DNA from 3 places in the Endozoicomonas montiporae CL-33 genome. Region 2 is predicted to be linked to each of the others. Evidence: predicted binding sites of a transcription regulator. Region 2 holds the regulator's gene; each other region holds the start of a gene.
What was found. Region 2 encodes LexA, which represses DNA repair genes until DNA is damaged. Its sites were predicted from a motif close to TACTGTNTANNTANACAGTA; they were not measured.
Positions count from the first base shown of each region.

Region 1: dinB (DNA polymerase IV) is a predicted target of LexA. The motif match lies at 2,964-2,983, and genes of this name have one in related genera.
Region 3: EZMO1_RS08600 (YebG family protein) is a predicted target of LexA. The motif match lies at 4,524-4,543, and genes of this name have one in related genera.

Region 1 is NZ_CP013251.1:2,114,481-2,121,804, forward strand. It holds gene EZMO1_RS09705 (hybrid sensor histidine kinase/response regulator) at 1-1,218, shown strand, start outside; gene EZMO1_RS09710 (response regulator transcription factor) at 1,200-1,871, opposite strand; gene EZMO1_RS09715 (lysophospholipid acyltransferase family protein) at 2,009-2,653, opposite strand; gene dinB (DNA polymerase IV) at 3,050-4,171, shown strand; gene EZMO1_RS09725 (DUF2721 domain-containing protein) at 4,420-4,812, shown strand; gene EZMO1_RS09730 (hypothetical protein) at 4,882-6,198, opposite strand; gene EZMO1_RS09735 (paraquat-inducible protein A) at 6,320-6,922, opposite strand; gene recJ (single-stranded-DNA-specific exonuclease RecJ) at 7,019-7,324, opposite strand, start outside.
Region 2 is NZ_CP013251.1:2,888,224-2,895,547, reverse strand. It holds gene topA (type I DNA topoisomerase) at 1-315, shown strand, start outside; gene EZMO1_RS13385 (DUF6586 family protein) at 426-914, shown strand; gene EZMO1_RS27310 (PTS sugar transporter subunit IIB) at 1,093-1,233, shown strand; gene EZMO1_RS28415 (PTS sugar transporter subunit IIB) at 1,239-1,358, shown strand; gene EZMO1_RS13375 (hypothetical protein) at 1,519-1,764, shown strand; gene EZMO1_RS13370 (hypothetical protein) at 1,844-2,260, opposite strand; gene lexA (transcriptional repressor LexA) at 2,285-2,884, opposite strand; gene EZMO1_RS13360 (TetR/AcrR family transcriptional regulator) at 3,061-3,687, shown strand; gene EZMO1_RS13355 (L,D-transpeptidase) at 3,785-4,267, shown strand; gene nagZ (beta-N-acetylhexosaminidase) at 4,321-5,352, shown strand; gene EZMO1_RS13345 (PP2C family protein-serine/threonine phosphatase) at 5,459-6,652, shown strand; gene EZMO1_RS13340 (STAS domain-containing protein) at 6,671-7,003, shown strand; gene EZMO1_RS13335 (ATP-binding protein) at 7,006-7,324, shown strand, end outside.
Region 3 is NZ_CP013251.1:1,917,522-1,924,845, reverse strand. It holds gene EZMO1_RS08620 (segregation and condensation protein A) at 1-681, shown strand, start outside; gene scpB (SMC-Scp complex subunit ScpB) at 697-1,536, shown strand; gene rluB (23S rRNA pseudouridine(2605) synthase RluB) at 1,612-2,523, shown strand; gene EZMO1_RS08605 (hypothetical protein) at 2,671-4,443, shown strand; gene EZMO1_RS08600 (YebG family protein) at 4,585-4,863, shown strand; gene rapA (RNA polymerase-associated protein RapA) at 5,150-7,324, shown strand, end outside.

The DNA.
Region 1 (7,324 bases), 770 kb from region 2:
GCTCTGAAAGAGGTGAATGAAAGCCTTGAACAGCGGGTACATGAACGCACGCAGGCATTGTCAGAGCTGAACCGTGAACTGGTTTCAGCGAAAGCCCAGGCCGAAGCCGCCAATCGCTCACGTTCGCGCTTTTTTGCTGCGGTCAGTCACGACCTGATGCAGCCGATGAATGCCGCAAGGCTGTTTTCAGCGTCACTGGAATCTTCTCCGTTGCCTCCGGAGTCCCACGTTCTTACGACTCATCTGAGCAGCTCTCTGGAGTCGGCCGAACGATTGTTGAATGACATACTGGATATGTCGAGGCTGGAGGCTGGAAAGCTGCGAGCCACTGTTCGTGAGTTTTGTCTGTCTGAGGTGTTGGGGCCATTAAAATCGGAATTTGATTTGCTGGCCGAGCAGGATGCGCTGACATTCAGGCTGTCTTCCCGGGCAGTCTGGGTTCGCAGTGATCCGAGCTTGCTGCGGCGAATTCTGCAGAACTTTTTGACCAATGCTTTTCGTTACAGCGGTTCCGGTGTCAGCCCCGGCAGGGTGATGTTAGTGGTTCGCAGAGCGAATGATCAGCAGGTTCGCATAGAAGTCAGGGACAATGGTTCAGGCATTCCTTTGGATAAACAGGAGCTGATTTTCAGTGAGTTTGAACGCCTGCGAAATGATGGCAAGGGCTTGGGGCTTGGGCTGTCTATTGCCAAGGGTATTGCTGATATTCTGGGGCACCGGTTGCAGTTACGCTCGCTGCCAGACAAGGGCACCGTTTTTTCAGTCTGCCTCAACACGGTTGAACGGAAAGTGGTGCAGCAGCACAGGGTGTCTATGCCGGTAGGTTCTCTTAATCACCTGAAGGTTCTGTGTATTGATAATGAGCAGGAGATTCTTGTGGGCATGTCCAGTCTGTTGCAGCGGTGGGGGTGCTCGGTCGTCTGTGCTGGCGGGCGGGAACAGGCTGTTGCTGAAGTTGGGCGACATGCGCCTGATGTATTGCTGGTTGATTTTCAGTTGGAATCTGACTGCGATGGCATCGAATTAATTCAGGAACTCAGGGTGCTTATCGATAATGATGTTAACGACGAAGTACCGGCAGTTCTGATAACTGCAAATACCCGTCAGGGATTGCGCGAGCAGTGTCGGGATCAGAATATCCGGTTTCTCAATAAGCCCGTTAAACCGGCTGCTTTGCGGGCGTTGCTCACTTCGTTTGCTCAGTCGTCGAGAGTTTGAGAGTCATTTTGATTGCCTGGCTGGTCAATTTCCAGTTCCTTCATGGCAATGACCGCCTGAGTTCGGTTGCGCACGCCCAGCTTTTTAAAAATCGCGGTGACATGTGCCTTGATAGTGGCTTCTGACACTTCCAGATCGTAGGCAATCTGTTTATTCAGCATACCTTCGCTGATCATACCCAGTACCCGGAACTGCTGGGGAGTGAGTGAAGCCAGCTTCTGTTCGATATCGTGGGTTGCCTGCGGTGTGGAAAGGCCAGCGGCACTGCCGGGCAGCCAGACTTCGCCATCCAGTACATGGGTGATGGCTTCTTTCAGGGTATCCAGCGGTGAAGACTTGGGAATGAAGCCGTTAGCACCGTGTTGCATTGCCCGTTGAATGACCTGCTGGTCTTCGGTGGCTGAAACAATGGCAACAGGCACTTCGGGATAATGCCCACGAAGAAAAATAAGTCCGGAAAAACCATGTGCTCCGGGCATATGCAAATCAAGCAGAATAAGATCCGGGCTGGGAACCTGCTGCAACACAGATTGCAGCGCTGCTATTGAGCCTGCCTCGTGTATTTCAGGATTTTGTAACCCCTGTCGAAGTGCAGCCTGCAGAGCCGTTCGGAACAGAGGATGGTCATCGGCAATTATTATGGTGTGTTCCATAACATTGAGATTGCCATCATGTTTCGAAGGTGTAAAGCGATAGTTTGTTATGAAAAAGCGGTTTTCATAATCGGGGAGTTAAAAAAACGACGGTCTTTAGTTAATGAGACTTTGTGACAGCCTCATTAGCCTGAATACTATTTTGCCAGTGCCGTTTTAGCAGGAGTATCGCAGTACTGGGCGCAACAGTTTTTAGAGAGTACCGGGCTGAATCGCTCGGGGAACTTACCGTTGATGCCATCGTAAAAAGCCTGAATCTCGCAGAGGTCTTTTTCCATGTTATCTGTTGGCTTGATGATGGGGCCAAAACCACCGACTTTGCGTTTAAAATCCAGATAACCCAGCACGATAGGAATGTTGGCATTTTTGGCCACATGGTAAAAACCTGTGCGCCAGCGATCACCTTTGGCCCGGGTGCCTTCAGGGCAGATAACCAGACGGAGCTGTTTATTACCTTTGAAGCAGCAGACGGTCTGATTCACCATACTTTTAGGCTTGGTGCGGTCAACCGCTATGCCACCCAGCCATCTCATGACAGGGCCGAAAGGCCCCCAGAACAGGCTGGATTTACCCATCCAGTAACATTGTACACCGGTGCAAAGACTGATAGCGATGCCATAGAAAAAATCCCAGTTACTGGTATGGGGGGCAGCAACAATTATATAACGTGGTGCCTTGGGTTTTTTGCCTTCAATTTTCCAGCCGGACAGAAACAGTGCCAGTCGGGCAATCAGAGAGCATATCGGACGAATAACCGGAGTATTGAAAATCGTAAAGCGCATATTGCAGAGCCGTGATTCTCTCGCTGGATAAATGAGCTGTTTAGCAACCTTTATGCAACGATGTTGTTGAAATAATGGTTATGAGGCATCCCTCATAAATGCACTGATGCAACACACTTATGAGGAATGGCTCGTAAAATGAACCTGTCTGGTTCACTGCCGGGTTTTGGATTTAGCTTGGTCTTATGGCCCGGTAACGAAGTCAGTGGAGCGCATTCAACGCCTTTCTGGGCAGCATGGGAATACGGGGAAGTGGCTATTGTCAAAATGATGTACTTTTGGTTCATATAGCCAGTAGGTTCGCTTATATTGCTGTATAAAAAGACAGTTTTTCTTGCGCATCTGACTTCTGAATCAGTACCATAGAAGTACTTATTTTGCTGTTAATAATCCGTTATGTCTGATCTGTCTTCTACTTCACTGCCAGACGAACAACGCAAAATTCTGCATGTTGATGCGGATGCGTTTTACTGTTCGGTTGAAGAACGTGAAGACCCGTCCTTGAAAGGTAAGGCTTTTGCGGTGGGTGGAAGACCGGAACGACGTGGTGTCATTGCCACCTGCAGCTATACGGCCAGGGCATCAGGTGTGCGCTCGGCCATGGCATCGTTTCAGGCGGTCAGATTGTGCCCTGAATTGAAAATTATCCCTCCACGTTTTGATGTTTATCAGGAAGCATCAAAAAAAATGCACGACATCTTTCACCGTTATACATCGCTGATTGAACCTTTGTCGCTTGATGAAGCTTATCTTGATGTCACTGGCGTCGAGTTGTGCAAAGGCAGCGCCACATTAATGGCTCGGGAAATTATGCAGGCAGTCAGAGATGAAATAGGCATTACGGTGTCGGTGGGCGCTGCCCCGAACAAATTTCTGGCCAAAATTGCCAGTGACTGGAATAAGCCTAATGGTCTGTTTGTTATTCCCCCTGCTGATATTGAAGACTTTGTGTTCGAATTGCCCGTAGAACGAATACACGGCGTTGGTAAGGTCACGACAGAAAAAATGCACAACAAAGGTATTTTTACCTGTGGTCAGCTGCGTCAATACTCGCCATTGGAGCTGTGTCGCTGGTTCGGTACATTTGGTGAAAGGCTCTGGGAAATGGCTCGTGGTGTGGATGATCGCCCTGTTGAAACCGGTCGCCGTCGTAAGTCATTGTCCGTTGAGCATACTTACGACACTGATCTGATGGATGAAGCTGCTATTGTGTCAAAGGTGAAGCCGCTATTTGATGATTTGTCCCGGCGCTTTTCCGACATCAGTTCGGAATACGCGGTGCAGAAGCGGTTTGTGAAAGTTAAATTTGCCGATTTCAGTCAGACTACGCTGGAAGAGATTCTTGACCGGGATGATCTGGATGCGCAATCGCATTTTACCACCCTGATGATCAGGGCCTGGGAGCGGGGGAAAAAGCCAGTGCGGTTGTTGGGGCTGGGAGTCAGGCTGATTGATTTGCGTGCGCCGGAGCAGTTTTTGCAACTGGAACTGTTTGAGCGTAAACGTTCCCGAGTCTGAATGCGGAAATTTTAATATTCAAATCATTTGACAGTTAGGTATTTATCGAAATAATAAGCACTCAACCATACGAAATCATATTTTCTGACTTATTGTTCAGGCACTGCACGGCGTTGCAACTCTGGTCACATAGCTCGCTATGCTCCCGCCGTTGCGCCTTGTTCAGTACCTGCCCAATAAGCCAGAAATATGCGATTTTGTATGGCTGAGTACTTAAGTCTTTTTTCTTGAACCTGACCGGTTGTTTTATGCAGTTGACCCTGACGACGCCTGCGCTGTTATTTCCAGCCATTTCCCTGTTATTTCTGTCCTACACCAATAAGTTTCTGGCGCTGGCCTCCCTGATCCGGACGCTGCATGCTGAAGATCAGGAAAACCCTGATAGCCGGATCATCAGAGGGCAGCTTGAAAACCTCCGGCGCCGCATGAAGCTGATCAAGCATATGCAGGGTGCAGGCATTATGAGTTTTATCTGTTGTGTGGTGGTGATGTTTCTACTGCATCTCAACCTGTTTCAGTGGGGGTTTGTGCTTTTTGGGTTAAGCCTTTTGTTTTTGCTATTGTCGCTGGTGATCTGCCTGATGGAAATCAAGATATCCATTGATGCACTGGAATTGCAGGTTCAGCAGATGGATCATTGATATATCAAACAACACCTGATCAGGCTTCCTTTTTGATCAGGTGTTGCTTTTAGCTTTGTTGTGAGTGTTTTAATACCCCAGAACTTGTTGATTAGGTTGTTGATTCAATGGTTGATAGGACTGTCCAGAGGCTGGTTGTGTTGAGGCTTCAATGCCTGATTTTGCAGCAGGTATGGTGCCTTTTAAAGAATTTGCATTCAGCTTTAGAGTGACTTCCTTATTAAAGTCAGCCTGAGATTTAATACTAAGCCAACTTTCTTCCTCAGACAGATAGTTTGTTCCGTTGGTTGATTGTTCTACAAGCCAGTTATGCAATTTGAATACGTGGGTGGTTGCAGAGTTTTCTTGCTTTCCACCTTTGCCGTCATCTGATGTTCCTGTGTTGCCCTTGCCTCCATCTTGACTTTGCTGCGCGTTATTTCCTGTAAAAAGGTTTACGAATGGAAGATTTGCTAGGTATCCTCTTATTCCATTCGGAGAGGGCTTGCCACCTTTGTCATCATCGTCATCTTTTTTATATTGGTCATCACGTTTTTTGCCGTATTCCGGAGCGCCTAGAGCAAGAGAATCAGAGGCATTTGGAATAGCTAAAGTTATGCGTAACAGTTTGTAGTTGCCGTGCTTGTCCAGTTTGATGCGAATTTCAAAAGTAACAAAAGTCAAACCCTTATAGCTAGCCAGACAATTTCCGAATAGTTTGCATTTAGCCATATATCCCAGTCCAGAGTGTACATATGAGCCTATGCGGAATGCTCTCAGACTGGTGGAGGTTACTCTTCCCTGGGTGAACATGCTGTCAAGTTGTCCGGCAAAGACAGGGTGACGGAGGATTTCTTGTATAGCTTTAGCTTCAATTCTGTCGTTATTTCGATCTTTCAATGCGACTATTAAGCGGGAAAAAAAACTGCTGCCTTCTGCTGGAGGCTCCGGAGTGTAATATGGGTTTTGCGGAGAACCCTGAGAGTCGTCTACATGAAAGAGCACTGGATTTTCAGTGCCGTGTCTACTCTCTACGATCATCCAGTCTTCATGTTCTGGCACTGGTGTGATGGCCAGGTGTTTTTTTTCCTGAAAAAGGCGAAAGACGGTGTTGTCATCGTCGTTCGACGTTGAGGGGCAGCCCTGATTGGGTAGTGGTTGATCCTCAATTTTAGATTCTTCTTGTGAGACTGTGTCATTTCCCTCTGAAGTCTCTGAGGTTTTCTCTCCGGTGACGACTGTTTTCTGACCTGAATATTTTGAGGTGATATGAATCTGGTTATCGTCCTCTGAGACGGTGAAGATGTGATACCCGTTGAGCCAGCCTTCGAGATCTTCACCCGAAGCGGTATTGATAAAAAATAATAGGAATGCTGCTAATATCGGCAGCACTTTAGGCTTGTCCATGAATCTGACCCCTTGAATTGAAGGTTTCAATTAGCAATAGCCATCGCTTGACGACATGCAGAAAAGTCTAGTTCATAGAGTCGTTTGTATTGTAATTTACACAGTCATGTCAGCTTGTATTTCAATCTTTTCTGATCAGAAGCTGTGACCCAACCGTAGATAAAAGACAGTAGGCAACAAACCAGTAGAAGCCACTGTGCAGTTGGGCATTGAAATTGACAGCAGCGGTTTCTGAGGAAGCTGCATTGGCAGCCAGTAAGGCAATAATCACGCCCATGGCAAAAACATCAGACATAGACCACTTACTTAACAGGGCGTTGGCTTTAAGCAGTCTGGTTGATGACGATGAAAGGCAGGCCAGCGTCAGCAAGATCGATTTAATGGCCGGAATCACAACACTGAACAGCAGAATCAGTACCGCCACAAACCGGTAGCCAAACTGCCATAGATCTTCGGCAGTGCCAAGAATGCTACGCGTTTTGTCATACACCAGACTGTCCCCGCTCACTTTCAGGCTTCCCAAAAATTGACTGGCCATGGATTTCATCGCCGGGTGCATATCCTGCTGTTCAACCAGTGTTTGACCGGTTTCCACCATGGCCTGATGGCTGAGTGATGCCTGTAGTGTAATTAATGGCTGGGTAATGCCCGGAATAAGCAGGGCTAGGGAAATGATCAGAATGATCAGGGGAGCCAAGCGTTTTGTTCGGGTGTTTGTCGTCATTGTTATAGCCAGATTGTTATAGCCAGCGAATGATAGGAATCCTGATTACATCAGGTTAGAGTAAATAGTGACTAATGCAAACGCTGGCTGTTTATGTCAGCTTACCGGTTCAAAATAATCAACCAGCAATTGCAGCGATTGTTGCCCGCGAAATTCGTTGATGTCCAGTTTATAGACCACGCGAATGTTGTTAATGGCCGGATTGGGCCAGAGCTGTGGGTCGATATTAAACGCAATGCCATCCAGAAAAAATTCGCTGTCAGGGACTTTCAATACCATTTTCAGGTGTTTTTGTCCTACCAGTCGTTGCTGAACCAGCTGAAAGGTGCCGTCAAAGCACGGTTCCGGAAAGCTCTGTCCCCAGGGACCGGCATCTCTGAGCATTTGTGCATTTTGCAAAGT
Region 2 (7,324 bases):
TACATTCTTCGTGATGGTGCATCCGGTCTGTTCCTGGCTGCCAGTCAGTTCCCGAAAAACCGGGAAACCCGTGCACCTCTGGTCAGTGAGCTGATTCCTCATCAGGCAGAGATTGATTCCAAGTATCACTATCTGCTGGATGCCCCGCGTCAGGACCCGGAAGGGAACGCTGCCGTTATTCGCTATAGTCGCAAGACTAAACAGCAGTACGTGATGTCTGAAGTTGCAGGCAAGGCTACGGGCTGGAGTGCAACTTTCGAAGAAGGCAAGTGGGTTGAAAAGCAGACGAAAAAGCGAGCCACCAAAAAATCCTGAGTCAGCCTGAATTGATTTGCAAAGCCTCTGTTCATACGACAGAGGCTTTTTTCTTTCTGGCAGGAACAATACACTGTTTCTTTAGAGGTTTTTACGGGCAGAGATGAGCTATGCAGAATAACTGGACAACCAATACCAATAAACGTTTGCACTTTGCGCGCCTTCAGCTGGACGCATGGAAGCTGGCTGAGCGACAGGAAGCCCTGGCTTTCAGAGAGGGTTTTATCCTGCAACTGCAGCTGGCATGGCGTTCATTATTGGCAGAGATATTGGAGCCGTATCGAATCTCCTGTGAAAGCGCACCCACATTTGCTGAAGCGATGTCTCTGGTCAGGCAGAAAGAGCAAATACCGTCTGAGTTTGCACAATTAGAGGCCATGCTTGAGTCTGGCTGGTTAAGCCAGATTGATTTTTTATGGCAAAGTCTTTTTGTGTCTTTTCAGCCTGAAAGTCCAAGACAGTCGAATGATTTGATTCAGCTAGTCAGCCATGATTCCGTAAGTGACATCGCTGATCTGACTGTAGAGTCGGCAACTGATTACCTGAAGCGATTTAAGGAACTGGTGGGACACTTTCGGAATTTTAATCTTGAGTGGTAATCGTCTGTTGTTCTGATGTTTATTGATATCGATCAACAAGAAAAACAGAACTTTCTAACTTATCATGAAACCGGTTACATTATGATTTCATCTTCGTTATAGTGACTTTACGGAATGAGGAAGTGACTACAACGAGGCCTATATTATAAAAAAAATTATGCTGTGCTGCTCTGCCGGAATGTCCACCAGTATGCTGGTTAAAAAGATGCGGGAAGCGGCGGCTGAGTTGGACCAGGATGTTGAAATTGACGCTCATGGTGCTGGTCAGTTTGATGAAATGGTCAAAGAGTTCGATGTGGTGTTACTGGGCCCCAGGTGAAATACATGTTGAACGATTTGCAGAGTCGGGCTTCAGCTTACAATGTACCGGTAGAAGCCATCAGTCCTCTGGACTATGGCACCATGAACGGTACTAAGGTATTGCAGCTGTCGTTGACGGCCTAGAAACCGAATATCCCGGCCTCTGTTTTCTGGCAGAGGCTATCGACTTTATTTTCATAGTTTGACCTGCCTCTCATTTTTACTTCTCTGTCTTAGTGATTGTATTGAACTTTTCGTTTTTGTGATTCAGTCTGTTCTCTCGGTTAATACGGAGTGAATCTTTGTGTCTGCATCGCCTCTGGAAATTGTTGAACTCAGGACGGGGGAAATCGTACTGCGTCGAAGTGGCGATCCGGATGCTGAACCACTGTTGACCCTGAAATTCTCTGATGAAGCACACACCTGTTTATTGGATGATTATCTGCAGGTGGCTAAAGCCATGTTCGATGCCGGTATGCTGGAGCTGGCTGAAGTGACCAGTCCACACCACGGTGAAGAAGACATAGGCGAGCATCGGGTTTTGCACTGATTTTTTAACGTAACTTTCTATTAACTGCTTTTCCATTACCTGCTTTTCCATTACCCGCTTTGCTAATACAGGGAGCTGTTCACGCAGCATCCCTGCTTCTGATCGTCAGGCAATTACACCGACCACTGCGGGCAGCGTCTTCAAGTTTTGACAGATCTTCCTGATCCATTTCATTAATCCAGCTGATAACGGTATGGCTGGTGCCGCAGGCGAGAGCCTTATAAGTGAGATCCAGTGACTGCTTTCGACTGGCGCGGTTCAGTACTCTGACATTGCAGCTGCTGATACCTTCCGATTTCAGCCATTTAATGGTTTTGCCGGGATTGTGATCTGACAGTATCAGGGTCAGCCAGCGCTGCTCTTCTTCACTGGCCAGTTTGGACAGTACCGGAGACAGGAACAGACCCGATTGCCATGTCGGGCCTGACAGGATTAATTCATCCACCCTTGGTCGGGCTGTTTTTTTCGAGTTTGTTGTTGGTGTGTGCGTTCGCATGACGGTCCTCCTCCTGATTCCCCATTAATGTCTGATGACTCCAACACTCAGACCTTCAATAGCAAACAGATCCTGTGTTAAATCAACAACAATGGTTTCAAACTCTTCATTTTCCGGATGCAGCAGTACGGTGTTTTGTTTTTTCTCGAAGCGCTTGACGGTGACCTCATCATCAATGCGCGCCACGACCACCTGGCCATTGCGTACGTCTGTTGTCTTGTGAACAGCCAGCAGGTCGCCATCAAGGATACCGATATCCTTCATACTCATGCCTTTTACACGCAGCAGGAAGTCAGCCTTGGGATTGAAAAAATCGCCTTTCAACTGAAGATGGTCTTCAATATGTTCCTGAGCCAGGATCGGACTACCGGCTGCCACCTGTCCTACCACGGGCAGACCATTGGTATTCACTGCGTCCGGAATACGGATGCCGCGAGAAGCGCCCGGTGTCATTTCAATCGCGCCTTTGCGAGCCAGTGCGCGCAGATGCTCTTCTGCGGCATTGGGCGAGCGGAAGCCAAAGGTTTTGGCAATTTCGGCACGAGTTGGCGGAAAGCCGGTATTTTCAATATGGGATTTAATGAGTTCCAGTATTTCAGACTGTCGTTTGGTGAGCTTGATCATGGTGGTAAATCTGTTTTTATATACAGTGACTGTAATTATATACAGTAATACTGCTGTTTCAAGCTGTATATCACTGATTGGAACTGTTCCTGTCTGATTCAGGCCTATTTTCTTGACAGGTATCGCGTTTAAAACGAAAGTATTAAACGGTTGTTTGAACTATAGAGAGCACAGGCATGGGACAGGGAGAAACCGTTACAAAAATACTCGATGCAGCGGAAGCACTCTTCGCCGAACACGGGTTTGCTGAAACATCGCTTCGATCCATTACCGGGCAGGCAGGTGTGAACCTTGCGGCTGTCAATTACCACTTTGGCTCCAAGAAAGCTCTGATTCAGGCAGTCTTTGCCCGTTATTTGGATCCGTTTGTGAAGAATCTCGACAGTAGCCTTGATGCCATGAATCCGGACAATCCACCCGAGCTGGAGACGGTTTTGAATTTGCTGGTCGATCAGATCATTGCTGTTCAGCCTCGTCAGGATGATGATCTGTCAACCTTTATGAAGTTGCTGGGGCTTGCTTACAGTCAGAATCAGGGGCATTTGAAGCACTACCTTACCGAGGCTTACGGGAAAGCCTTTCACCGCTATTATCTGTTACTGAAAAGCGCCTGTCCGACGTTGCCACCGGCGGACATGTTCTGGCGTACTTACTTCATACTGGGTTCTGCCGTGTTTACCATGTCAGGCGTTGAGACTTTACAGGCCATTGCCAGACGGGACTTTGCCATTGATGATTCCATGGTGATAATCCTGCGTCGTATGGTACCTTTTATGGCTGCAGGGCTTAGAGCCCACACCTGATGATCATCCTGTTGAGTACCCAGCTTCAGAGGCTGCCGGATCAGGTCGATAACTGGATGACAGTGTTGCATAAGCGTTTAATAAAGGTTGTTTGATTGTGCATATAACGGTTCATATTCCCAACCAGGAACTGGTACTGCATCAGGATGATGGGCAACGCGTTCATTATCGCGTGTCCACCGCCAGTAAAGGCATAGGACAACAGGAAGGCAGCTGGCAGACGCCTCTGGGGCGGCATATTATTCGTGCAAAAATTGGCAGCGGGTTGCCGGAGCATGCGGTATTTGAAAGTCGTCGTTTTACTGGTGAAATTTATTCTGATGCGTTAAAAGCAAAATACCCGGGTCGTAAAGACTGGATACTGTCGCGTATTATGTGGTTAAGTGGCTTGGAGCCGGGTTTTAATCGTCTCGGGAATGTCGATACAATGCGCCGTTACATTTATATTCATGGTTCGCCGGACACGGCACAGATGGGCGTGCCAGGCTCCAGAGGTTGCATAAGGATGCATGGGGCAGACATTATTGATCTGTTCGATCGTATCCCTGTAGGTATAACCATTGAAATTCTTGATCACTAGAAAGGTGCTGTTTATGGGGCCTTCTATCGAGCTAGCTATGGAGCGATTCATCTATGGAGCGATCTAGTCAACAGGGTCATTTGATTGTTGATTTGAAGGGCACAGAACTGTCCAGCGCAGATCGGGATTTTCTGGTTCATGAAGGTATTGCCGGTGTTTTGTTGTTTACGCGTAATTATTCAAGCCGTGAACAATTGCAGGCGCTTGTTCAGGACATACGACAGTTACGTCCGGATCTGTTGATTATGGTGGACCATGAAGGTGGTCGGGTACAGCGCTTCAAAGATGGTTTTGTACGACTACCTGCCGCTGGTCAACTATCCCGATATTACCTGCAGGATCCTCAGGGCGCTCTGAAGCTTGCCAGAGATGTTGGCTGGCTGATGGCGTCTGAGTTACGGGCTGTCGGTATTGATCTGAGTCTTGCGCCCGTACTGGATCTTGATCTCGGTAAAACCGACGTTGTTGGGGATCGTGCCTTTGGCTCCGAACCGGAGCAGGTGATTCAGATGACCAGTGCCTGGATTGAAGGTGTTCGTGAAGCCGGTATGGCCTGTGTTCTCAAGCATTTTCCCGGCCATGGCAGTGTCGATGCCGATTCACATCTGTTGCTGCCTGAAGATCATCGCCCCTTTGACGAGATCGCTGCCAGGGATATGGTGCCTTTTAAAGAGCTGATTCAGCAGGGCGCTGATGCAGTGATCCCTGCCCATATTGTGTTTACTGAAGTGGATAGCCGTCCGGCTGGTTTTTCCAGAGTCTGGCTGCAGGATATTCTCAGGGATCAGCTGGGATTTGAGGGTATAGTGATCAGTGACTGTCTGACAATGGAAGGAGCCGCTTCAGTGGGCAGTTTTAGCAATCGTGTTGAACAGGCACTGAGCGCAGGCTGCGACTTATTAATTCTCAGCAGTCGGACGGGAGCGATAGAGGCTTTGTCGAATCTGCCCCGGTTAAGTCAGCGTGAAGTCGATATCTCAACACTTAGGGCTTCTAATGCGGTGGGATATGAAGATTTGATCGCATCAGAGCGTTATTTTTCCTGCAAAGATCGTATTGATTACCTTCGCGAGCGTTATAATTGATTAGTCATTTTTCCTAAGGGCAGGTTAAGCATAACTGGCCATCCTGCCTTTTTGCCTTGTTTGCCGCATCATTTTAGTCTCCGCGACTCATGCCGATAGGTCTGGCATGAATATTCTTATTGTTGAAGATGCCCGGGATCAGCGATTGATGCTGTCAGTCATGCTGCGCAAGAAAGGCCATCAGGTGCTGGAAGCTGCCAATGGTGAAGAGGCGCTGGCCATTTTGCAGCAGGACAGGACAGTAAGAATTGTGATCAGCGACTGGATGATGCCGGAGATGGATGGTATTGAGTTGTTAAAGACCATTCGAAGCAGTGAGATTGAACATTACACCTACTTTATTCTGCTAACCGGAAAGACGGAACGGGAAGCGGTGATCGAAGGTATGAACTGTGGTGCGGACGACTTCCTGACCAAACCGGTGAATTTTGAAGAACTGGATGCGCGATTGAACGCGGGAGTGCGTATTATTCAGCTGGAAAGTACGCTGGAAGAGCGAAACCGGCAGATTTCCCGGGCGATTGCAATCATTGAAAAGGATCTGGAGTCTGCAGCGGCCACACAAGCTGACCTATTGTGCAAGCCCGCCACCATTCAACATGTCAGCTTTAACTGGTTCTTTCAGCCGAGCCGGATACTGGGTGGTGATATGTTTGGCTATCAGGCAGTGGATGGTGAGCATATCAGTTTCTATCAGCTGGATGTGGCCGGACATGGCATTCCATCTGCGCTATTCAGCTTTACGCTGAACAATATTATGTCTGAAACCTCGGACAGAGGTGCCATTGTTAAAGAATTTATTGATCAGCCCCCCCATTATAAAATTCGTTCTACAGAAAAAGTGTTGTCGAGTCTGAACGGGCGTTTTCAGGCTTCACCGGAATCCATGCTGTATTTCACGATGGCTTATGGATTGATTAACAGTCGCACCGGTCAGGTGCAGATTTCTCAGGCAGGGCATCCGCCGCCGTTGTGGCTGAAGGTCTCGCAATCGAGAGTTGATCCGGTGGCCGGTGGCGGCGTGCCGATTGGTATGATGCCAGACATGGACTATGAGAGTACCAGTTTGCAGCTTCAACTCGGAGACCGGCTATTCCTTTATTCTGACGGCATCACTGAGTGCGAGAATAGCAGTGGCGAACAATTTGGACAGGCTCGTTTACTCGAGTGCCTGAAGAAAAGTTTTTCTGATAATCTGGAACAAGCCGTTGAACGGGTTGAACAGCAGATCAGGGAGTGGAATCATGGTAAGACCTTTGAAGATGATGTGACTTTCCTGATTCTGGAATGGAAACCATGAACAGCCTGGGAGGACACCATGGCGTTTGAAATACGTGAAGAAGGACAGTTTACGGTAGTTCTGGTCGATGAAACGCGGCTGGATGCGTCCATTGCGGAGTCGTTTAAAACCTATCTGTTTGATCAGATCGAGTCGGGTAAAAATCAGTTGCTTGTCGATTTGTCTCAGGTTCGGTTTATGGACAGTAGCGGTCTTGGAGCGCTTGTTGCTGGTTTGAAAAAATCAGCCGGTTCCGGTTCATTCGCACTGGCATCAGCTCAGCCAGCTGTGAAAGATCTGTTTGACCTGACCTCTATGGATAAACTCTTTACCATGCATAATAGTGTTGCGGATGCCATTCAGGGGGACTGAGTATGCCTGTTTGCGACCATCAGCTGAGTTTGCAGATCGACAGCCAGCTGTCTAATACCACTTTGGTGGCCATGGCGGTAAGAGGGGTGTGTGCCATGACCACGCTGTCGCCCGTGGAGATTAATCGTCTTGAGCTGTGTCTGGTAGAAATTGTTAACAATGCGATCGAGCATGCTTATGGCAATGAGCCCGGGCACCCGGTAGAGGTGTGCATCGGGCTGGACAAAACCACCATGAATATTTCAGTCAGTGACTGGGGGGCATCCATTCCCGGAAATGTCATAAAAGATCAGGAACCTGAAGAGATTAATCCTGACCATC
Region 3 (7,324 bases), 970 kb from region 2:
GCCTTCGAGGGCCCCCTTGACCTGTTGTTGTACCTTATCAAACGCAACAACATGGATATCCTCAATATACAGGTGTACACCATTACCCAACAGTACATGGAGTACGTGGAACTGATGGAGTCCTCCCAGTTTGAGCTGGCGGCAGAATATCTGGTGATGGCTGCCACTCTGGCTGAAATCAAGTCTCGAATGCTGCTGCCCAGAGTCAGTGATGACGAGGAAGAAGAGGAAGATCCGAGAGCCGAGCTGATTCGCCGACTGCAGGAGTACGAACGCTTCAAGCAGGCAGCGGAAGACATTGATGAACTGCCACGACTGAATCGCAACATCTACCTTGTCAGTGCCGAACCACCCAATGTGGAGCTGGAACGTCCTCACCCTGACGTTGACCTGAAAGAAGTCATGCTGGCACTGGGCGAAGTACTGCGCCGGGCAGATATGTACGAAAACCATCAGATTGAACAAGAAGCCCTGTCTACACGTGAGCGTATGAGTCAGGTGTTATCACAACTGTCGTCTGACCGCTTTACGCCCTTTGTTGCCCTGTTCAGGGTGGATGAAGGACGACTGGGCGTGGTCGTGACCTTTATAGCAGTGATGGAACTGATCAAGGAATCCCTGATCGAACTGATACAAAACGAACCTTATGGCCCGATTCATGTGAAGGCCAGAATTGACTGACGAACAGACCGACTTATGGAAATCGAACAACTGCAACGCATTCTGGAAGGTGCCCTGCTGGCCAGCAACAAGCCACTGACTCTGGAGCATATGATGGCACTGTTTCCGGAAGAAGAAGCCCCGGACGCCAATGCCTTCCGTGAAGCACTGGTTGCCCTGTCGGAAAGCTGTGAAGGCCGTGGTTTCGAGCTGAAACAGGTGGCCTCGGGCTACCGTTTTCAGGTGCGGCAGGAGCTGGCGACCTGGGTTGGACGCTTATGGGAAGAAAAGCCGCAACGCTACACCCGGGCCCTGCTGGAAACGCTGGCATTGATTGCCTATCGACAGCCGATTACCCGGGGCGAGATCGAAGAAATTCGTGGCGTCAGTGTCAGCAGCAACATTGTCCGCACACTGCAAGAGCGAGAGTGGATTCGGGTGGTCGGTCACCGGGACGTACCCGGACGTCCTGCCATGTTTGCCACCACACGGCAGTTTCTGGATTACTTCAACCTTCAGAATCTCAATGAACTGCCACCGCTGTCCGAAATTCGTGACCTTGAAAAGATGGCCAAACAACTGACCGAAACACCCGAGCAGGGTTCACTGGAGGTCGAGCCTGCAGAAACGACTGAAGCAGTGGATGCCAGCGAAGTTCATGAAGTCATTGATGTTGAAGAACAGTCCGCGGCAGCCCTGTTCGCCGAGCTGGATGAAATGGAAGCCGATCTGCCTGATAACTTTGACGACCTGATTAAAAAGCAGAAGGTGGAGTCGCTGGAGCCGGATGAGAAAGAATCCAGTAACACGGAGTCTGTTGAAGACTCTGGCGACAGTACGGAATCCACCCGCAAAACCCCAGAAGATTCTCTATAGAATCTTCTGTCTGCCTTATTTATACTGCCCGCCTTTCGACAATGATGAGGTGGCATCGCCACCTGGTATAAAGCAATGACTACTGAAACAACGCCTCCCCAGGGTGAAAAACTGCAAAAAATCCTGGCGGGCGCTGGCATCGGCTCGCGCCGTGAGATGGAACGCTGGATCAGCGAAGGTCGTATCACCGTGAACGGTGAAAAGGCCTCTCTGGGTGATCGTGCTACCGCAGAAGATCGAATCTCTGTGGATGGTCGTCCGGTAAAACTCGACAACTACGCATCCAAAGTGCGTCGTGTAATTGCCTACAACAAGCCTGAAGGCGAGATCTGCAGCCGCTCCGATCCGGACGGTCGCCCAACCGTGTTTGACCGTCTGCCCAAGCTGAGCGGTGAGCGCTGGATTGCCATTGGCCGTCTCGACCTGAATACCTCCGGTTTGCTCCTGTTCACCACCGATGGTGAGCTGGCCAGCCGCCTTATGCACCCTTCCCACGAAATCGAGCGTGAATACGCTGTACGCGTCATGGGTAATGTCACTGAACAGAAAGTGAAAAATCTGTTTGAAGGCGTTGAACTGGAAGACGGCCCGGCACGCTTTACCGATATCGTTGACTCCGGCGGTGCAGGCATTAACCGCTGGTTCCACGTCTGCATTATGGAAGGTCGTAACCGCGAAGTCCGTCGTCTGTGGGAGTCCCAGGAACTCACCGTCAGCCGCCTGAAACGTGTGCGCTTTGCCAACGTCATCATCCCTGACCACCTGCGTATGGGTCAGTGGGAAGAGCTGGACAAAGACGCTATCGATACACTGGCCGCCCACGTAAAACTGGATCCGGCACCACTGCCAACCGTTCGCAAGCAGGCTCGTACCACTCGCACCGGCCTGAAAGGCCCTCGCGGCAAAACGGCTGCCCAGGGCAAAGGCAAGAAACGCCCATCCCCACACAAAAAAGCTTCCCCACACAAGCGTAACCGCTTTTCATAACCTTTCTGCCTTATGAACGCCGGGTTCCAGCCGGCGCTCAAAAGGCGAACCCATAAATCCTGATCTACGCTTCCCACCCTCTGCTGAACTAATATTCGGCTGTATGGTCATACAGTTAGTCTGCGAATCAGTAGCAAAGAGGGTTATATGCGTTTCTCACAAATAACAAGATCACTCCTTGTCAGTGCAACATTTCTCCTGTTTAGCCAGTCACTCCTTGCAGAAAGTCAGGCCTATCTGCACGCTCTGGCTACCGGCAAAAATAACAAACAACTCATCGTTCGCCTGCCTATGGACAAGCCTGAAGACGGCTCCTTGCCACTGGTCGGAAGAAAGGGATTAAGCGACCTTGACCACTTTGGCTCAAATCCTGCCGAAAGCCTGGCTGGCAGTCATGGTTATGCCTGGGAGCTGGCTGGAGAGTACGAAGAAACCTGTCCGGTTGAGTATAATTTCCAACTGACACAGAAACCGAGAGTGCATGAAAAAACCAAAATGCCTCTCAGCGTTGCTGAAAGCAACTCAAACCTGCCAAAAAGCCAGAACCTTATTGTTCTGGATGACGGAAGCCTGCTCTTCACCTGCCACCGCTCCCGCATTATTCTGAAACACCCTAATCGTCATGGTGCCAAAAAAGCCTACCGGTATCCGGAGCTTAATCTGGACATTACCGATTTTCTCACCGAAGGCTTCGATGAGAAACAGGAGTATAACCACGAACACGGTATTTCTCTGGCTTATAACAAAGTTAACGATATCGTCTACGCCGGCATTGAAGACCGTGTTTTTGGGCTGGACCTGGAAGCACTGGCAAAGCACCCTTCCTTTGCCAGAATTGACAGCAATGTCAAAGAACAGACCGAAGACTATCTGGACGCGAAATATAACTATGAGCAGGCCAACCTCCGAACGGGTAAAACACTGCCTTATGATGCCAGAGATTTCTTCATACCCCTGACCTCAATCATTAACAAAAGCTACTCCATTATTGCCCTGTCCGTTGTTTATCGCGGCGAAAATGAAACGCCCTATCTCTTTGCAAGCGTTGCAACGCCTGACTACGTCGAAGCACCCACTCCGTTGGAAATGTTCATGCTGGGAACGGATGGACGCTCAATTTTTCTCGCAAACGAACCTTCCTTCAACACCGGGCTTCAATACGGTCGCTTCGGCTATAAAAACGGAGAGCCCGACCCCGGCGGCAAAGGCATCAAGGGCGATTTAACCTTTATTGCTGCCGAGACAGACGTTCACTATGAGCCCGTCCTGGGCATGCACACTCATCACAATAATCCGGTATTTGTTTACCATCCCTACTACACCAGCGAACCCCTTGAGCTGATGACCAACCGGTTAAAAGAACAGGGCAGGCTCGATATGTATACCATGACACCTGACATCGTGAATCACTTTGTCCGATCCGGAGGGACTCGTCTGGTCAACCCGAAGGGTAATGCGGCATTGTTCCATATTTTCCGCACGTATAACTACCCGATCAAACGCAATGAGTTTGCCCCAAACATGCACAGCATGTACGAACGCGTCAGTTCAAGGGAAGTCAGAGGCAAAGGAGCAAAAGAGTGGTTGAACAATGACTACTTTTCTATCTTCCGGAATGTCTTTTACTCATACCCTTACAAGAGTGATATATCACTTAAAGTCGTGGCGCATATTCTGCCAAAAGCCGGTGACCAGCATTCAGCGGGTTGGGAAAAACTGTTCGATGACCAGTGGACAGAAGTCGCCAGTCTGCCCGATATGCTGATCCGAAAAACAGAAGATGGAGCACAGGCAAAAGAATCTGATCAGCCTGATCAGGCACTGAAAAAAGTTGCCGAAAAGTTCCACAAAAATCCATACGCCGACTACTGGCCAGGCGGACTTTACTGGGCTGCCTTCTATCTGGATGAACTGCGGTAAAAGCTACGCTCACTCACAAGCATAAAAAAACCGGAACATTCCGGTTTTTTTATGCTCTGGACTTATACCCTAGACAAAATAACTGTAATTATATACAGTATATAGAATATTACTAACCCCTATGCCAAACAGGAGAGGGCCATGTCAATTACCCCTATGTGGCGAGTTGATCGGGACGGGAGTATGTTTACAGACAAAAAATCCGCTGAAGAACATGACCGTATGCTGGAGCTGGCAGCCAATCTGACCACCCTGCTGGAAGATCACTTTACGATGGATGAACAGCTGGCAGAAGATATCGGCCTGTTACTGTCTCGCAACAAGGACATTCTGTCCAAAGCCTTCAAGGGCAAGCCTGACCTGGTGCTTGAAATTGGTAAGCCGTCCGACGAAAAAGACCCGGATTCTGAAGCGGCCTGACACTGTAACCCACCTGATTTACTCCGCACTCACCGAAGCAGAATCCACTCCGCTTCGGTTTCTGTCTATAATTCATAGGCTCTCCGCACCGGTACCGTGTTCACATGCACAACGTTCAAACGTAAAAAGGCAGCAAATCTAGCACTTGTACTGGTTGCTTATAGAAGTAATTCCGCTAATATAGCGCCCTTTTTTGTCTGGCAAGGTATGTAGTCACGACATGACGAGCTTCGTTCCTGGACAACGTTGGATTAGTGACACCGAAACTGAACAGGGTTTAGGCACTGTGCTTACCCTCGACGGACGGATGGTCACCCTACTGTTCCCCGCTACCGGTGAAACCCGGCTTTATTCCGTTAACAATTGCCCATTAACACGTGTGCAGTTCAACCCTGGTGACAAAGTAGAAAGTCACGAGGGCTGGATCATGACGGTAACAGACACCATTGAAAGCAATGGCCTGTTAACTTACGAAGGTGTGATCTCAGGCGGATCGTCTGATGGTCAGGCCGCTGTGTTGCCCGAATCCGGTCTGGGCAACTTTATTCGTTTCAACAAACCGCAGGATCGCATGCTGGCTGGTCAGATTGATCAGAACAGCAACTTTTCCCTGCGCTACAAAACCCTGCAGCACAACCACAAGCTGAAGCGTTCACCTCTGCGTGGACTGGTTGGCGCGCGCACCAGCCTGATTCCGCATCAGCTGCATATTGCCCGGGAAGTGTCTGGCCGACACGCTCCACGGGTGATGCTGGCTGACGAAGTGGGCATGGGTAAAACCATTGAGGCCGGTCTGATATTGCATCAGCAACTGGTCACCGGGCGGGCTGGCCGTATTCTGATTCTGGTGCCGGAAAGCCTGCAACATCAGTGGCTGGTCGAAATGTTGCGCCGCTTCAATCTGCACTTCAGCCTGTTTGATGAAGAACGCTGCCGTAACGCCGATGACGACAATCCGTTCAATACCGAACAGCTGATTCTGTGCAGTCTGGATTTTCTCAGCAACAATGCCGAACGCTTTGAGCAGGCCATGCAGACCGACTGGGATCTGTTGGTGGTCGATGAGGCCCATCACCTGGTCTGGGATGAAGAAAACCCGAGCACAGAGTACTGCACTGTCGAGCAACTCTCGCGCCATATTCCCGGCCTGTTGCTGCTGACAGCCACCCCGGAGCAAATGGGCCCTGAAAGCCACTTTGCCCGCCTTCGCCTGCTGGACCCTGATCGTTTCCACGATCTGGAAGCTTATCAGGAAGAAGAAAAGACCTACGAGCCTGTGGCTGAAGCGGTGCAGGAACTACTGGAAAATGATCGCCTGCCGGAAACCGCTCAGAAGCATCTGATCAGCTTCCTGGGGGCTGACTGCCAGAACCTGATTGATAACATCAATATGGGTGATGAAGAGCTGAGAGCGTCTTCCCGCGATCGACTGCTGCGCAGCCTGCTGGATCGTCATGGCACCGGACGTATTCTGTTCCGAAACACCCGTGCTGCGGTGGGTGGCTTCCCGGGACGTGTCGTTCAGGGTTATCCACAGCCATTACCGGAACTGTACCAGATCGCCCTGGAAGAAGAGACGGAGACCCGTTCCAGTCTTTATCCGGAACTGGCTTACCAGTCCCGCATCACCGTGGAAGATATGGACCCATGGTGGAAAGTCGATCCACGCACTGACTGGCTGATCAACCTGCTGAAACTGCTGAAGAAGCAGAAAGTACTGGTGATCTGCGCCAATGCCAACACGGCACTGGATCTGGAAGACGCTCTGCGCATTACTTCCGGCATTCCTGCTGGGGTTTTCCATGAAAACATGAGCATTGTTGAGCGTGACCGGGCTGCCGCATGGTTTGCCGATGAAGAGTACGGCGCTCAGGTACTGATCTGTTCCGAGATTGGCAGTGAAGGTCGTAACTTCCAGTTTGCTCATCATCTGGTACTGTTTGATCTGCCATCCCATCCGGATCTGCTGGAACAGCGCATTGGTCGTCTGGATCGAATTGGCCAGACGGAAACCATCAAGATTCATGTGCCCTACATCACCGGCACCAGTCAGGAGTTACTGTTCCACTGGTACGACAGAGGTCTGGATGCTTTTGCCGATACCTGCCCGTCAGGCAGTATGGTGTTTGAAAAGCATGGTGAGCAACTGCAAGCCCTGCTGCAGCCGGAAAGCAACACCACGCTGGAAGACATCGAACCCCTGATCAGCGAAACCGCGGCTCTGAATACCGAGGTCAAAGAGCATCTGCACAATGGTCGCGATCGCCTGTTGGAAATCAACTCCCGCGGACTGTCTTCCAATGAAGACATGATCAACGACATTGAAGAGCAGGAAGAACCACGACAGCTGAAGCGTTACATGGAAAAGCTGTTCGAAGGCTTTGGTGTAGAGTCGGAAGACCACTCCAGGCATTGTCTGGTGATTCGTCCGGGCAGCCACATGGTGACTTCATTCCCGATG